One region of the Bacillus sp. THAF10 genome, then DNA from elsewhere that is predicted to be linked to it. Evidence: a T-box and tRNA genes for the amino acid it is inferred to sense, from the RefSeq annotation. Region 1 holds a T-box; the other holds one or more tRNA genes.
What was found. A T-box is a leader RNA that pairs with one kind of tRNA and senses whether it is charged. The one in region 1 lies ahead of FIU87_RS15125 (valine--tRNA ligase), so its partner is inferred to be a tRNA-Val.
Positions count from the first base shown of each region.

Region 2: it has a tRNA-Val gene. The T-box ahead of FIU87_RS15125 (valine--tRNA ligase) is inferred to sense a tRNA for this amino acid. The anticodon was not compared.

Region 1 is NZ_CP045403.1:2,892,044-2,896,472, reverse strand. Features, by position in the region: gene ysxE (spore coat protein YsxE) at 1-356, shown strand, start outside; gene FIU87_RS15135 (globin-coupled sensor protein) at 382-1,683, opposite strand; gene FIU87_RS21450 (hypothetical protein) at 1,820-2,008, opposite strand; T-box leader at 2,190-2,426, shown strand; gene FIU87_RS15125 (valine--tRNA ligase) at 2,475-4,429, shown strand, end outside.
Region 2 is NZ_CP045403.1:1,347,316-1,351,744, forward strand. Features, by position in the region: gene FIU87_RS07090 (SCO family protein) at 1-474, shown strand, start outside; gene FIU87_RS07095 (HD domain-containing protein) at 528-1,079, opposite strand; gene FIU87_RS07100 (hypothetical protein) at 1,234-1,545, shown strand; tRNA gene FIU87_RS07105 (tRNA-Val) at 1,623-1,694, shown strand; gene FIU87_RS07110 (hypothetical protein) at 1,785-2,039, opposite strand; gene FIU87_RS07115 (hypothetical protein) at 2,057-2,305, opposite strand; gene FIU87_RS07120 (SCP2 sterol-binding domain-containing protein) at 2,459-2,782, shown strand; gene FIU87_RS07125 (CHY zinc finger protein) at 3,129-3,449, opposite strand; gene FIU87_RS07130 (hypothetical protein) at 3,463-3,987, opposite strand.

The DNA.
Region 1 (4,429 bases):
GAGCAAAGCAGGCGCCACCCGCAAATGATATAATATCCTTCTATCAAAGATATTTACGAACCTACCCCCTTTTTTGTGATGACTGTGTGGATTGGTTCTATGACTACCAGAAAGGTTTTGGATTGCAGGACAGTGAGAAGTCGCTAACTCTAAGCTACCTATCTCATCCTGGCAATTTCATGCAATCAATCAGGAGATTCCAAACACAAAATGACCTACGCCAAAAGCTTTCCGAGCGGGAATTAGTGAAAAGCGTGCAGGGCAGCTACTGGCTTGCGAAAAACATTGAGTATGTTGCGGGTAGAATCAATCAATTGGAAGAACAAAGTAAAAATAAAGAAGCCCAGACCAGCTAAGTGGTTTGGGCTTTCGCATTGTTATTTAGTTTTTAACGGTTTTTTCTAACAGAGTTTCCGTAAGTGAAGTTAAGCTTTTGGTGGAAGAATTAATCTCCTTGAAAGAAGCAACGATGATATCCAAATCTGTTTTATTTTTATGGAAACGTTCTAAATAATTATCCATCTCCATCTTCACAGTAACAATGCCACCCTTTACTTGAACAATGTTTTGTTGGGAGTGTTCTGTGACCTTGTGCATGGAGCTCATCATGTTGGTTACATTGGAAATTTGCTGATCACTTTTATCAATTAACACCTTAATTTTGCTGCTGAGCTCTTTAGAGTTAACCGCAAGCTTGCGCACCTCACTCGCGACAACAGCAAAGCCACGGCCTTCCTCTCCTGCTCTTGCTGCCTCAATACTAGCATTTAAAGCGAGGAGGTTTGTTTGATCAGCAATATTATCGATCCCTTGTGTCATCGTGATGATATCTTCGGACACTGCTTTTAAAGCATGCATTTCCTCTAAGGATTTTCTTACCTCACTCATGACCTCTTCGAAATTACCAACCATTTTTTCCATCTGAAGGTCATTGTCATTGGTTAAATTTAATAGATTTTGACTGCTCTTTTGTGTTAAGTCTGTATCCTTTAACACTTCCTCTGCTTTTCTTGTCACGGTTTGCACTGTTTCTTCTGTGTCCGCTACTGTAACTGCCACCTCTTCACTAATTTTCGTGAGCTCAGCTTGTAGGGTGCGGTTTGCTTCGTTAGCCTGCTCCAATAAATCAATGCGCACATGGATATACTCATCCACTACAAGCTGAGAGTCCAGATTGATGATATGTGTGAGGGCAGTTAGTGTAGTCACCAGATCCTTAGGAGAGTCCTGCAAAAGCTCCACTACTTTAGGAAGCAATAGCGTTTGAATCGCAGAGTAGGTGGCCAAAAACCAAGTAACAGGAAGATGTACACCATTATGTGTTTGACCGATTCTTTTTCGTAATTTGAAAAAGTCATCATCAAGCTTGCCGCTTAACAAACTTTGAAAATATTGAACAAATACTGCTTTTAATCTTTCACGAGAGGAGTTGTTTGCTGCCACTCTTTTTAAAGGTGGCTGTTTATATAAATGCTCCAACACCTTTTCTAAAACATCATCTAACAATTCAAAAACCACAGGCTTCGCTTGTTGTAATGCCTGTAAGTGCTCATTGGTAAACCCCATATAATAAAGACGGCTTGCTAAATCTTCTTCAGGATGACGGACAATATGGTGCTTTTCAGGGAACGTTAAATCGGCTTGATAGCTTTCTTTTTTCTGTTTTTGCAAAAATGTAAGCATGGTAGGACCCCTTTTAAAATTGGTGGAAAATTCATATCAATATGTAGTATTATGGGCGAAATTAGGGATATAAGCTAGAATAAATGTGCAAATTGTCGAAATAAAAACTGGCTACCATAAACGAGTAGCCAGCAAGTTAAATGAGCTCAAGATGAAAGCAAATCGCAATAATAATGCATATAGCTAGAATCAAGACATCAAACGTTGTTGGCAAAAAGATGGTACGAATACCTTGAAATACACAGATAGGAATAATAAATTGAGCACAAAGTCCTCTCACCTGCCTCAACCAAGGGGGCAAGGTATAGGGATTGTATTTCCGCACGGAACGTACCTCCTTTACACGCATTTCCAATCTATCTATAATCAAGATATGAGCCCAAGTGGAAAATAGTGCCCAAACTTGCACATTTTTTTCTTTTTGTGCATATTCTAATAAAAATTTGGAGAAGCTTATTGACTATTAGCATATCCTTTATGTAACATAGTAAGGTAATAGCATGATCATACATACAAGGATAGGGAAGAGTACAATGTTGACGCCTTTAGAGAGAGAAGCCAACTGCTGAAAGGTTTCTTAGGAAGGTCAGATTGGAAGGTCGCCCTTGAGTAGTTTCAGTGAACATTTTCTAGTAGCTGAAGCCGGTGAAAAGCCGTTATCCGTTTTGAGTGTACAGGAGAGGTCTATTCTCTTTCTGTAAAAAAAGGTGGTACCGCGAAACTTAACTCCTTTCGTCCTTTTATTGGATGAAGGGAGTTTTTTATTTTTTTAAAAATAGGAGGAGAAAAGAATGGAAATGAATGAAGTGAATCTTCCCACAAAGTATGACCCGCAAGCCATTGAAAAAAATCGCTATCAATATTGGTTAGATGGCCGTTTCTTTGAAGCTACCAACGATCAAGAGAAAACACCTTACACAATCGTTATTCCGCCGCCAAACGTAACAGGAAGGCTGCACCTAGGTCACGCTTGGGATACAACCTTGCAAGACATCATCACACGAATGAAACGCATGCAGGGCTTTGATGTTCTTTGGTTACCAGGTATGGACCACGCAGGAATTGCCACTCAAGCAAAGGTAGATGAAAAGCTCCGCAATCAAGGCATCAACCGTTATGAGCTTGGTCGTGAAAAGTTTATGGAAGAAGCGTGGAAGTGGAAGGACGAATACGCGAAGCATATCCGCCAGCAATGGTCCAAGCTGGGACTTGGCCTTGACTACAGCCGTGAGCGCTTCACCCTTGATGAAGGGCTTTCCAAAGCAGTAAACGAAGTATTTGTTACGCTTTACAAAAAAGGCCTCATCTACCGCGGTGAGTATATCATCAACTGGGATCCAGCAACCAAAACAGCCCTATCTGATATTGAGGTTATCCACCAGGAAGTTCAAGGTGCTTTCTATCATATGAGATATCCGCTAACGGATGGAAGCGGCCATATCGAAATTGCCACTACCAGACCAGAAACAATGCTTGGAGATACTGCAGTTGCCGTTCACCCAGAGGATGAGCGTTATAAGGACCTTATTGGAAAAATGGTCACTCTTCCAATCACAGGACGTGAGATTCCCATTGTTGCCGATGACTATGTTGATATGGAATTTGGCTCTGGGGCGGTTAAAATTACACCAGCACATGACCCGAATGACTTTGAAATTGGAAACCGTCATCATCTTGAGCGCATCCTTGTCATGCACGAAGACGGCTCAATGAACGAAAAAGCTGGTAAATATGAAGGCATGGATCGTTTTGAGTGCCGTAAACAGCTTGTAAAAGACCTTCAGGAAGCTGGCGTTCTTTTCAAAATAGAAGAGCATATGCACTCCGTTGGTCACAGTGAGCGAAGCGGCGCAGTGGTCGAACCATACTTATCCACACAATGGTTCGTTAAAATGCAGCCGCTTGCGGACAAAGCGGTAGCCCTTCAATCCCAGGAAGACAAGGTGAATTTTGTTCCAAATCGCTTTGAGAATACCTATATGCGTTGGATGGAAAATATCCGTGACTGGTGTATCTCCCGTCAACTATGGTGGGGCCACCGAATTCCTGCTTGGTATCATAATGAAACAGGGGAGATTCATGTAGGTCACGAGCCACCAGCAGATCTAGAAAACTGGGAGCAAGACACAGATGTTCTTGATACATGGTTTAGTTCAGCACTATGGCCATTCTCGACAATGGGCTGGCCAGAAACAGAATCACCAGACTATCAACGCTTCTATCCAACAGACTGCTTAGTCACTGGTTACGACATTATTGCTTTCTGGGTTTCTCGTATGATTTTCCAAGGCTTGGAGTTCACTGGAGAGCGTCCATTTAAAGATGTTCTCATCCACGGACTCGTTCGTGATGAACAAGGCCGAAAAATGAGTAAATCCCTTGGTAATGGTGTTGACCCGATGGATGTTATTGAAAAATACGGAGCGGATTCCCTTCGTTACTTCTTATCAACAGGAAGCTCACCAGGTCAGGATTTGCGCTTCAGCTATGAAAAAGTGGAGTCCACTTGGAACTTTGCGAATAAGATTTGGAACGCCTCTCGTTTTGCACTCATGAATATGGGCGACATGAAATTTGAGGATATCGACTTAAGTGGAGAGAAATCCGTTGCGGACAAATGGATTCTAACACGATTGAATGAAACGATTGAAACGGTAACTAAGCTTGCAGAAAAATATGAGTTCGGTGAAGTAGGCCGTGCGCTTTATAACTTCATCTGGGATGACTTCTGTGACTGGTATATCGA
Region 2 (4,429 bases), 1.5 Mb from region 1:
GAATTAGAAGGAGTCACGCAAGATGAAGAGCCTTTCCGCACAAAGGAGCAACAAGGGGAATTTTGGATTGCCAACTTTATTTTCACTAATTGTGATACAGTTTGTCCTCCGATGACTGCGAATATGGCAAAGATGCAAAGAGAAATGAAAGAAGCAGGAGTAGAAGTTCCGATTGTTTCGTTTAGCATTGATCCAGAGGAGGATACACCCTCTGTACTAAAGGAATATGCGAAGGTTTATAAACCGGACTTTTCTGGATGGACCTTTGTAACTGGGTATGATCAAAAAACAATTGAACGCTTTGCGAATGTATCCTTTTTGGTTCCAGCAGCGAAAGAAGAAGGCTCTGATCAATATATGCATAGCACAAGTTTTTATTTAATTGATAAAGAAGGATTTGTAAGAGAGTCCTATAGTGGTCTTGATGTACCTTACGAGGAAGTAATAGAGGATTTAGAAAAAGTAGTAGAGTAAGGGCTTTCAGTATCTAGCAAGGAAAGAGGTGGCAGCCAATGCTACCTCTTTTTTTATATGGTGTTTTCTTGAGTAGGTGTAGGAAGCTGTTGCCTTGGAAGGTAATGCTCAACAAGTTGATCTAATTGTTGAATTTTTTCAAGCGCCGTTGCCTGGTCAATCTGCTTGTAATGATGCATGCCACCTTTTTCTTCGTCCATTTCATCAGCAAGCTTTACGACTTTTTGTAACGGACTTCTTTTCACATCCATTTCTGGTAAATAAGAATCGGTGTGAAGGAGAATGGCAACTGCTATTTGTTTAGCGTTTTGTGGATTTTCTCCGAGGCGAATCAAAAGCTTATGGGCACGTTCTGCACCCTTAATTGCGTGAATATCGTTCTCGCGGTAACGGTCGTAATCCCATTTTCCCTGACGATACCATTCATAATGTCCAATATCATGTAATAGAGCAGATTTTGTTGCCAAGTCTACACTTACATTATATTTAAAGGCAAGATGAAACGCATGATTTGCCACTTCAAGAGCGTGAGCAAAGCCTGAGCGTTTTAAATATTTTTGTGTAATAGGGTGTTTGAAAATCTCGGTTAACGTGACGTCTCTCATTTATCTCCCTCCTAAAAAAATGTATTTCTTTACAGAATAACATATATGTACAAGTAACTTCAAGAAAAATAATCTTTAGCGCGCGAACGTATATTCTTGTTGCTTTCATGCCATATTGGCATATAATTGGAATAAAACTAGAGGTGGTGTTTTTATGAAGGCATCAACAACGTTAAAGTGGATCACAGGTGGGTTAGAAGGTTTTTTGGCTATTCCTGTTATTGGTGGATTGGTAGTCATGGGAACAGGATATGCTCCTTTAGGTATTATGTTGATTTTACATATCATTACCCTTCTACTTTCGATAAAGGAAGGACAAAAGTATCACGGCAGTATTTGGGGAATAGTAACCTCCTTTTTGGCATGGGTGTTTTTACTGGGTTGGGCGCTTCATACGGTAACAGCAATCATCTTACTAATCGATGCTTTTTCTTCAGGGGGAAAAGAGAAAGAATATCAAAATTAACTGATTGTATCTAGTTAAGAAAAAATGCTTTACAATCAAGCTCCTGCTAACTATAATAAGTTATACGACTTATTTGCGATCTGATAGTTCAGTGGGAGAACACTACCTTGACAGGGTAGGGGTCGGGGGTTCGAATCCCTCTCAGATCATTGGGTGCCAAACCCTATGAAACCCTTTCGGAACAAAGGGTTTTCCAAAAAAGACCACTTCCTTGGAAGTGGTCTTTTTCTTCGTGTTTGTTATGAAAGTGGAATAATTCCAGCTATTTTGTTGCAATCCCCATAAGCGATTAGAGTCGAACCTTCCTCGTCGAATGAAAAAGTAACACAACATGTCATTGGATCATATTTAATAAATGTTAGAATGATAGGTGCCGGTGTGCTTTGTCCTCTTAAAATTGGAGTAAATCGTTGTCCAGGCTTTGCCTCTTTAAAAAAGTCACATAAGCAGCTATTACACTTACTTGGTTGTGATTTAGCCTTACTCTTCTCCATAGTTTCCCTCCAACTGGTTAGTCTAACGGAATAACAACGGCAATTTCCTCACAATTAAGGATAACAAGCTGTACTTCTCTTTCAGCTGTTAGGTAAGAAAAAGTCACGCAACAGTTGTCTTTGAAACAGACAAATGAAAGTTCGGTTGGCCTTTCAGTTTGACCTAAAGATAATGGTTCATTACTTCCGTCTAATATCAATAAGAATGATATTCCTTTTTTTGCATCTTTAAAATAATGACAAGCACAGCTTTTACAAGTTTCCATACCTTCCCTCATTTCCTTAAGCGTTATACTACATGTATGATACGGTACTTGATATGAGAACAAATTATTAGAAAAGTTTTTCATTTGGAAAAAAGGGATTTGAAAAACTATAACGAAATAAGAATATTAACTATTTCTAAAAGGGGATAAAAAATGAGTGTACAAGCAGCATTTGAAGAGTTAATTGAGAAAATGAATGGGAATCCTGAAGGTATCCAGAGGTTGAACGCAATCTATCAATTCAATTTAAGTGATGAAAAGATTTATCAAATTCAATTCCAAAATGGCCAGGTTGCGATGCAACTTGGCGAAGTGGCCCAGCCAGATTGCACACTACAATTATCGGACGAAAATATTTTAAAAATGATCGCTGGAAATTTTAACACAACAATGGCTTTTATGACAGGAAAGTTAAAAGTTACGGGAGACATAGGATTGGCATTAAAGCTTCAATCTGCACTTGAAAAGTATCAATAGAGTTAATAGACAGGCGCTCCATGCGTCTGTCTATTTTTTTATTTTGTTATATTCGTACAAGCAAAATCTATCATTTTGCATAAAATTTACTAGAAACAATAGAGGAGGTGAATCTCATGGGTGTCGTTTATGTTGAGTGTAAAAAGAAATGCAAATGCTATTGTTGCTGTCATTGTCATTTCCATTCTTGTTTCAGAGATGAGGAAGACGATTCTTTTGTAGCTCCAAGGGTATTTAGAGAGGAGCGTTCTAGTAACTGTGGCTGTGGTTTTTATGATGATGAAGATGATGACTAAACTTGAAAAAGATGGACAGGTGACTTCGCCTGTCTTTTATACTATTTCAGTTAAACCTCAAAATAAAGATGAGCATGCAGCTGACAGCCTGGATTAAAGGCTTCCTTGCAAAAAGGGCATACTGAATCACATTCCTTGTATTCTTCTATGCTCATTTCTGTCTTACAGCATCCACAGAGAATCGCTTTACGATGAAACTCTTGTTTTGGCCAAACAGTAGTAAGATGATCAGCATGCTCATCATGACATTGATAACACGGATAATATTCCCCACAGCAATAAAATTTAATTGCAATGATATCCTTTTTGGAATGATAATGTGTACAGCGCGTTTCGTGATCGATGGTAGAGCCGAAAACTTTAATGGACATCGTTAAACCTCCGTTAATTGTAGGGCTGCCAGACAATCTCTCCTGATTTTGTCTCTTTGTCCAACTCTACATCAAAATCGTGTTTTTTATAGAAATGAACCAGTCGTTCAAGGTGATCCCAGTCTCTCTTAGCAATATCTCCTGTAATGGTATGAACGTTTTGATCTTTGGCTACTTCTTTTAAATAGTCCATACAAATGGAGCCATAGCCTTTGTTTTCTGGGCCTTTAATATCTCCGATGAAAAGAGTACCGTTATCTTTATATGTTGCTTGGATAGAGAAGTCCCAATGGCCGCGATAGGCTGATTCGCAGTCATTAAGCATTATTTTACAGGTGTGCGGGTCATCGTTCGTATATACTACCACCCAGTTTTCTTCTTTTGTTTGGTCAATGCCAATAACCTGCCATTTTTTTGCGATTTCTTTCATGTTTTCTTTCATCCGAAACATTTGAAATTCTAATTGATCTAACTCCTCTTTCAACTCTTCTTTATCTTTTGTCTCTTCTTTTGCTAAAAGTAAGCTTGTGAAAGACATCTAATCCCCCCTTGTAATACAAACACAGCATTATATTATACACGAATTTTACTAATGCTTCAAATGAAAAAGGAGCCAGGTTATCTAAAAGATAAGCCTGACTCCTTATGTTTAGTGGCGCTAACTTAAGCGCTAATTAGTAACTTGCTTCTTCACAAGTATGCTATTTCAAAAGGTTATTTTGAATATCTGATTAATCATGATTTAATCAATAGTATATAGTGATTAAAAGAATTTAAATTCGTTTGCCGCGGTTAAAATTCCATGGTAGTTTTCTTACTTAAACAACGTAAGCCCTACCTCTCATACGTCCTTACGGCTCCTAGACCGTGCCAGATCGATTAAGCTATCTGAGAAAAACTATATGGAACGCCAGTGCATCCTTGTGAATAATTCGTAAAGCATAAGAATGTCATAACGTTCTTCCTTTCTGTATCAAGTT